DNA from 2 places in the Janthinobacterium sp. SUN137 genome. Region 1 is predicted to be linked to the other one. Evidence: predicted binding sites of a transcription regulator. Region 1 holds the regulator's gene; the other holds the start of a gene.

What was found. Region 1 encodes NrdR, which represses ribonucleotide reductase genes. Its sites were predicted from a motif close to CACNANATNTNGTG; they were not measured.
Region 2: O3298_RS05780 (ribonucleoside-diphosphate reductase subunit alpha) is a predicted target of NrdR. The motif match lies at 2,115-2,128, and genes of this name have one in related genera.

The regions. Positions count from the first base shown of each region.
Region 1 is NZ_JAPWHZ010000003.1:1,102,490-1,106,686, forward strand. It holds gene O3298_RS19995 (PilW family protein) at 1-780, opposite strand, end outside; gene pilV (type IV pilus modification protein PilV) at 777-1,346, opposite strand; gene nrdR (transcriptional regulator NrdR) at 1,589-2,050, opposite strand; gene glyA (serine hydroxymethyltransferase) at 2,357-3,604, opposite strand; ZMP/ZTP riboswitch at 3,716-3,840, opposite strand; gene ybgC (tol-pal system-associated acyl-CoA thioesterase) at 4,155-4,197, shown strand, end outside.
Region 2 is NZ_JAPWHZ010000001.1:1,267,625-1,271,821, reverse strand. It holds gene O3298_RS05795 (PP0621 family protein) at 1-212, shown strand, start outside; gene O3298_RS05790 (sigma 54-interacting transcriptional regulator) at 333-1,412, shown strand; gene ampD (1,6-anhydro-N-acetylmuramyl-L-alanine amidase AmpD) at 1,390-2,001, shown strand; gene O3298_RS05780 (ribonucleoside-diphosphate reductase subunit alpha) at 2,393-4,197, shown strand, end outside.

The DNA of each region.
Region 1 (4,197 bases):
GGCCTGTCCCGCCTCGCCATGCAGCAACAGCGCCACGCGCACGCTGGCCACGCGTTTCCAGTGCGTGCGCCGTTGAAAATCGCGCTGGCGCGCAGCCGCGTCCGCCCCCTCCAGCAGCAGCGCCGCATCGTAGGCGTCGAGCGTGCTGGCGTTGACATAGCGGTTCGCCACGCCGTCAGGCGGCGTATCCGTGTCGAGGCCATACAGCACCTGGAAAGCATCGACGCCACGGATGACGGCGTCCGCGCCCCAGCCGTTCGCACCCCGGTATTTGCAGCGCAGCTCGCCTTCGCCATCGGCGCCCTGCGCCACGTAGAAGATGCTCCAGCCCCGCTGCGCCTCCGTTTGCGCGGCGCCCACGCCAAAGCCGGCGCAATTGAGGACGGAACCGTCGCCGCCCTCTTCCTTGCCGGCGCCGTAATAGCGCAGGGCCAGCACGTCGCTGCCATGCAGGGCGCCGGGCAGCGCGCCGCTGATGCCGTCGCTGTTCTTGCCCAGGCTGCGCGCGTCAAGCCCGGCGATATTCGCGCTGTCGTAATCCGCATGGGCAACGGGCGCGGCGCCGCTGTCCCAATTCACATACGCCGTCTGGCGCACGGCGCGGGCGATGGCATCGAGCGCATAGCGGGCGTTGTCATCCAGGCGTGCGCTGGCGGACTGGTCGCCATAGCTGCCGCTGGCCGCCAGCAGCACGCTACTGGCGGCCAGCATCAACAGCGCACCGAGCGACAGGGCCACCAGCAATTCGACCAGGCTCATGCCACGATGCCCGCCGTTCATGCGCCGCCCCCGCCCAGCTGGAAAGCCAGCCTGGGCAGCGACTCGCCTGCCGCATTCACGGCGGGCGAGCCATCGGGCAGGCGGCCGCGCCAGCCCAGCTTGATGACGATGGGCGCCCCCTTGCCGCCGCTGCACGCCCACTGCAAGCCCTGGGCGGCGGCATCCCACGCGGCAAGGTCGCGGCAGATGCGCAGGCGCGCGCCGGGCAAGGCCGCATGCAGCCCCTGCTTCCATTCGGCGATGTCGAATTGCGCCAGCTCGGCCGCGCTGCAGGCGGCAACGCCAAGACAGTCCGGCGCGCCGCCGCCAGCTTCGGCGCCGTCCGCCGCCGCATATGCCACGTTCAGGTAGGGATTGCCCGCATCGGGGCCATTCATGAGCACGTTGTTCGCGCGCATGCGCTCGGCCATGCCGGCGGCCAGTTGCACGCCCGCCGACAGCAGCGCCGACTCGTGGCGCGCGCGCAGGGCGTTCAATTGCAGGATGCTGGCGCCCAGCAGGCCCAGCGCCAACAGCAGCAGCGACACCAGCACTTCGACGAGGCTGCTGCCACCCGCAGAAAACATAGTGCGACCGCCCTTGCGCATGCGCTACTCCCTTCCGCAGAAAGAGCCGCAGGAACAGGCGGCCCAGCTACAAGATAGGCGCGCGCAAAAACCCGCGTCTGCGCTAGCGCAAACAGGACGATGATAAGTCGAGAAGAACGGCGGTGGGATTGATCAGACCGCTTGCCAGGCAAGCGCTGGCATGGTGAACACGGGGCGCAGGAGCGGCCCCATTGTCGGCAAAGTGAATGTCCGGGTAAGCGTCAGGGCTTGCGCGCCTGGCCCACTTCGGCGATCGCGTCCTGGAACTCGGCCAGGTCTTCGAAATTCTTGTAGACGGAGGCAAAGCGGATGTAGGCGATCTTGTCCAGGCGCTTGAGTTCCTGCATGACGAGTTCGCCGATATAGCCGGATTCGACTTCGCGCAAGCCGCTGGTGAGCAGCTTTTCCTGGATGGACGCGATGGCCGTATCCACAGAGGCGGCCGCGACGGGACGCTTACGCAAGGCCAGCATCAAACTGCCGCGCAACTTATCCGCAGCGAACTCCGTCCGGCTGCCATTCTTTTTGACGACGGCCGGCATGATAAGTTCAATGCGTTCGTACGTGGTAAAACGCTTGTCGCATTTGCCGCAGCGGCGGCGGCGCCGAATGGCATCCCCTTCCTCCGATACGCGCGTATCGAGAACCTGGGTGTCGCCGTGCTGGCAAAATGGACATTTCATGGGCTGGCTACAACTTTATAGTAATAATTACGGGAAATCGCCGCCCTTGTACAAAGGGCGCCCGAATCACTCCGGGCGCCCTTGGGCACGACTGGAATGTGTCATACAGAATCTTACTCCGTATGACACATTCTGGACAAATAATTAGCGACTATTCCGGTAAGGAGCGTCTGCAGCAGATTGCTCATCGGTCGCGCGGACAAGGCGCGAGGAGGACGCATGGCTAGCCATGCTACGACGAGCAACGCAGTACCCGCTTCCGAGGGGCTGTCTGCTGTAGATGTATTCCTTCACCGGAACAGGCTCTTAAGCTGCGTACACAGGGTGCGCGTCGGCCAGTACTTTCACGGCCGCTTTCACGCGCTCGATGGTGGCGGCGTCATGCGGATTGTCCAGCACGTCGGCGATCAGGTTGCCCACTTCTTCCGCTTGCGCTTCCTTGAAACCGCGCGTCGTCATCGCCGGGCTGCCCAGGCGGATGCCCGAGGTGACGAACGGTTTTTGCGGGTCGTTCGGGATGCCGTTCTTGTTGCAGGTGATGTGCGCGGAACCGAGGATGGCTTCGGCTTCCTTGCCCGTCAGGTTCTTGGCGCGCAGGTCGACCAGCATGACGTGCGATTCGGTGCCGCCGGACACGATGCGCAGGCCGCGCTTGATCAGGGTTTTCGCCAGCACGTCGGCGTTCTTGATCACTTGCTTCTGGTATTCGACGAATTCAGGGCTCAGCGCTTCCTTGAAGGCGACGGCCTTGCCGGCGATCACGTGCATCAGCGGGCCGCCCTGGATGCCAGGGAAGATGGCCGAGTTGATGGCTTTTTCGTGTTCGGCCTTCATCAGGATGATGCCGCCGCGCGGGCCGCGCAACGATTTGTGCGTGGTCGAGGTGACGAAGTCGGCGAACGGCACCGGGTTCGGGTACAGGCCGGCGGCGATCAAGCCGGCGTAGTGGGCCATGTCGACCATGAAGTAGGCGCCCACTTCCTTGGCGATCTTGCTGAAGCGTTCGAAGTCGATCTTTTTCGAGAATGCCGACGCGCCGGCGATGATCAGCTTGGGCTTGCGTTCGCGGGCCAGGCGTTCCATTGCCTCGTAGTCGATGTCTTCTTCCGCCGTCAAGCCGTAGGAAACGACGTCAAACCATTTGCCGGACATGTTCAGCGGCATGCCGTGGGTCAGGTGACCGCCTTCGGCCAGCGACATACCCATGATCAGGTCGCCTGGTTTCAACATGGCGAAGAACACGCCCTGGTTCGCCTGCGAGCCGGAATTCGGCTGCACGTTTGCGCATTCGGCGCCAAACAGCTGTTTCACGCGGTCGATGGCCAGTTGCTCGGCCACGTCGACGTATTCGCAGCCGCCGTAGTAGCGCTTGCCTGGATAGCCTTCGGCGTACTTGTTCGTCAGCTGCGAGCCTTGCGCTTCCATTACGGCTGGCGACGTGTAGTTTTCCGACGCGATCAGTTCGATGTGGTCGTGCTGGCGCGTGTTCTCTTTTTGAATGACGGCGAACAATTCAGGATCGACGTTGGCGAGGTTGTGATCTTTTGCAAACATGTAAAAACTCCAAGTATGAGGGTGCTTGTACTGGCAGGTTGGATCGAATGAGGGGAGCCGGCGTTAAGTGAATAACAACATTGGACAGGCAGCCTCTTCGTGCTTTTCCATAGTGGCTACCCAGGCGAACGGCTGATGAAAAATCTCACGTTTCCCGGTGGGTGCCCACCTTTCGCCGGTTTGCCGACCGCCATTCATGGAGATCGCCCGACTTTTCGCCAGTCACGTGAGACGTAATGGAAGTCAAATTGTAAGTTAAGTACCCAAATTGAGCAAGGAATGCAACCGTGCGGCTATAATCGCCGCGCGCTATCGCAGCCCGGGCGCGGCCACAGGCAGCCCCGGGGATGGCCGCCGCTTTTAAGCTGGGCTTAAACCTGACCATGGCATGTAAGCGTATGTTACGAAGCTTGCCATTGCACACGCCGGATTTACAATGCTGCGGTGCAACTTATATGCAGCTTTTGCATGGCTTTCCAGCAAGCGCCCACAGTCACAAGAAGAAAAATCGCGTAAAATGTTGCTCAATCTCACTACTGGCGCAATAAACATGCCTTCAGTCTTTACCTGGAACGTACGTGTCTACTATGAAG
Region 2 (4,197 bases), on a different contig from region 1:
CTATCCGCAGCAAGATCCGTGGCATGCAGCAGCGGGCTCGTGCGCAACAGCAACAGCGGCCGAATCCGTTTACGCCGCCGGTGCGGCCGCAGGAATTGCCGGATGCCGAGCTGATGCTCTGCTGCGCCCATTGCGGCGTGTACTACCCGGCCTCGGAAAACGTGCAGGCCAAGGGCCACGACTACTGCAGCCACGCGCACGCCACGCTGTAAGGGGCGGTCCGCAGGCGCGCGTGCGTTGCTCATCCGTATCGTAACGTCCTCCGGCATCCGTCCGGCGTAGCATCTGCAGCAGGCGGTTCTTCGCCGCCATTGCAGAAAGGCGCGCTCACCATGTCCCGTCCCAGCCCTCGCTCCAGCCCGCCGACCGCCGACGGCATGCCGCCGGCGCCGCAACTGAGCGGCAACTCGCTGCCCATGCAGGCGCTGCGCGCGCAGATCGGCCGCATCGCCCGCTGCGGCGCGCCGGTGGCCATCCGCGGCGAATCGGGCACGGGCAAGGAACTGGCGGCGCGCGCCATCCATGCGCAGGGCGCGCGCGCCAGCTTCCCGTTTATCGCCGTCAACTGCGGCGCCATTCCCGAAGCGCTGATGGAAGCGGAATTCTTCGGCTGCCGCCCGGGTGCCTATACGGGCGCGCTGCACGAGCGCCAGGGCTTGTTCCAGGCGGCCCATGGCGGCAGCTTGCTGCTCGACGAAGTCGACGATCTGCCGCTGGCCATGCAGGTGAAACTGTTGCGCGTGCTGCAAGAGCACCGCGTGCGCAAGCTGGGCGGCAGTACTGACGAAGCCGTCGACGTGCGCATCCTGTGCGCCAGCCAGCATGGCCTGACGCGCGGCGTGGCGGCCGGGACGTTTCGCCAGGACCTGTTTTACCGCCTGAATGTGATCGAGCTGGCGCTGCCGCCGCTGCGCGAACGGCGCGGCGATCTGCAGGTATTATGTGAGGTGATCCTCGCACGCCTGTCGCCGCACCGGTCCGTGAGCCTGGCGCCGCCGGTGCTGGCGGCCCTGGCCGCATATGCGTTTCCCGGCAATGTGCGCGAACTGGAAAACGTACTGGAACGGGCGCTGGCCTTTGCCGATGGCGGCGTGATCGCGCTTGACGGGCTGGCCTTGCCCTCCGCGGCGGGCAACGTGCCCTTGCGGGCGGCGCCGGCCATGCCGGCTGTGTCGGAGCGGCAACAGTGTCTGCCCGGCATGGCGGCGTATGGCGTGGCCAAGGTCTTGCCGCTGGACGTGTATTTGCGCCAAGCCGAGCGCGACATGATCATGCTGGCGCTGGTGCAGGCGCGCTACCACCGCGCACGGGCGGCGCGCCAGCTGGGCCTGAGCGTGCGCCAGTTGCGTTACCGCATGCAGAAATTGACGATACAGGAAGCCCTACTTGATGAGCGCATGGACGATAGATGAAGATGGCTGGTGCGACGGCGCGCTGCGCTATGACTCGCCGTACTGGGATGCGCGCCCGGACGGTGCGCAAGTCGATTTGCTGGTGATCCATAACATCAGTTTGCCGGGTGGCCGCTTTGGCGGGCCGCATGTGTCGGACTTGTTTACGGGCCGGGTAGATTATAATGCCGATCCTTCTTTCGCCGACCTGCGTGGCTTGCAGGTGTCGGCGCACTTTTTTGTGCGGCGCGATGGTGCGTTGTTGCAATATGTTTCTGCTGATCAACGTGCCTGGCATGCGGGCGCGTCCGCCTTCGAAGGGCGCCCGCAGTGCAATGGCTATTCCATCGGTATCGAAATGGAAGGCGCGGACGATGTGCCGTTCCAGCGGCGGCAATATCATGTGCTGGCGGCGCTGACGGCGGCGCTGGTGGCGCGCTACGGGCTGTCCCAGGTGCGCGGCCACGAGCATATCGCGCCGGGCAGGAAGACGGATCCGGGGCCGTTTTTTGACTGGCATTTTTATCAAGAATGCTGGCTGGAAACCCTTAACGGACAAGCTGCGTTAGCGCTTACTTCGCGGGGATTGGGCTTCCCAGCCATGCCCTGAAAAGTCAACCGAAATCGTATATGAAAATACAAAAAATTACGCCGACGGATGCCGGAAAACTATTGCATCGCCCTTCGATGGGTACTACAATTAGTGCAGAAGTTGGATGTAAAGACTATATGTAGTGCCATCACAGACGTTTTCAGAATTATTATCAAAGCTACCCGGATTGCTGATAAAGCACTGGAACTGGCGGTTTATCACCCTTGATCGTGTTTTGCGCCAGCCGGGCAGTGCGGTGTGGCGAGATGGATACTGAGCTGTTTTATGCACTATTAATTTACTATTTAGCAACAAATACCTGAAGAAACCCTGACCATCGGGCGTTCTATTCAACAACACACGCGGCAGCAAAACTGCAGGCTGACTTTAGCTGACAACGGGAGCTTCAATGCAATCACCACAAGATATTTCCATCCATCCAACGCCAGTATCGCCAGCGCCAAGCGCGGCCAACAGCGTGGCGAGCACGGGCGCGGCATTGGGCGACTATCGCATCATCCGCCGCAACGGCGCGGTGGTGGCATTTGAGCCTTCGAAGATCGCCATCGCCATGACCAAGGCGTTTTTGGCCGTTAACGGCGGCCAGGGCGCAGCCTCGGCACGCATCCGTGAACTGGTGGAACAATTGACCGACGGCGTGGTCGCTGCGCTGGTGCGCCGCCACCCGGGCGGCGGCACCTTCCATATCGAAGACGTGCAAGACCAGGTGGAACTGTCGCTGATGCGTTCGGGCGAGCACGACGTGGCCCGTGCCTACGTGCTGTACCGCGCCAAACACATGGAAGAGCGCCGCCTGCAGAAGGAAGCGCAAGGCGCGTCCGCGCAAGTTTCCGCACCGCAATTGAACGTGACCGACAACGGCGTGCGCCGCCTGCTGGACATGCAGGAAGTCCGTGACCTGATCAACGCCGCCTGCGCCGGTCTGGAAAAGCACGTCGATGCCGACGCCATCCTGGCCGAAACCGTGAAAAACCTGTACGACGGCGTGCCTGTTGAAGAGCTGCACAAGTCGGCCATCCTGGCAGCGCGCGCGCTGATGGAAAAAGACCCGGCCTACAGCCAGGTCACGGCCCGCATCCTGCTGCACACGGTGCGCAAGGAAGTGTTCGGCAAGGAAGTGCCGCAAGCGGCCGCTGCTGCCGAATACCTGACGTATTTCCCGCAATATATCGCCAAGGGCATCGCCGCCGAGCTACTGAACCCGGTACTCGCCAGCTTCGACCTGGAACGCCTGGCCAAAGCCATCGTGGCCGACCGCGACTTGCAATTCGGCTACATCGGCCTGCAAACCCTGTATGACCGCTACTTCCTGCACATCCAGGACGTGCGCATCGAAATGCCGCAGGCGTTCTACATGCGCGTGGCCATGGGCCTGGCGCTGAACGAGGCGGACCGCGAAGCGCGCGCCATCGAGTTCTACAGCCTGCTGTCCTCGTTCGACTTCATGAGCTCGACCCCGACCCTGTTTAACTCGGGCACCCTGCGCTCGCAGCTGTCGTCGTGCTACCTGAGCACCGTCTCGGATGACCTGGAAGGCATCTACGACGCCATCAAGGACAACGCGCTGCTGGCCAAGTTCGCCGGCGGCCTGGGTAACGACTGGACGCCAGTGCGCGCCCTGGGCGCCCACATCAAGGGCACCAACGGCAAGTCGCAAGGCGTGGTGCCGTTCCTGAAAGTGGTGAATGACACGGCCGTGGCAGTCAACCAGGGCGGCAAGCGCAAGGGCGCCGTCTGCGCCTACCTGGAAACCTGGCACATGGATATCGAGGAATTCCTCGACCTGCGCAAGAACACGGGCGACGACCGCCGCCGCACGCACGACATGAACACGGCAAACTGGATTCCCGACATGTTCATGAAGCGCGTCATGGAAAAAGGCGAATGGACCCTGTTCTCGCCGTCGGACACGCCAGATTTGCACGACAAGGTCGGCAAGGCTTTTGAACAGGCTTACGTGGGCTATGAAGCCAAGGCCGCCGCTGGCGAAATCCGCGTCTTCAAGAAGATCGCCGCGCTGGACCTGTGGCGCAAGATGCTGTCGATGCTGTTTGAAACGGGCCACCCATGGATCACGTTCAAGGACCCTTGCAACATCCGCAGCCCGCAGTCGCACGTTGGCGTCGTCCACAGCTCGAACCTGTGCACGGAAATCACCCTGAACACCAGCAGCGATGAAATCGCCGTCTGCAA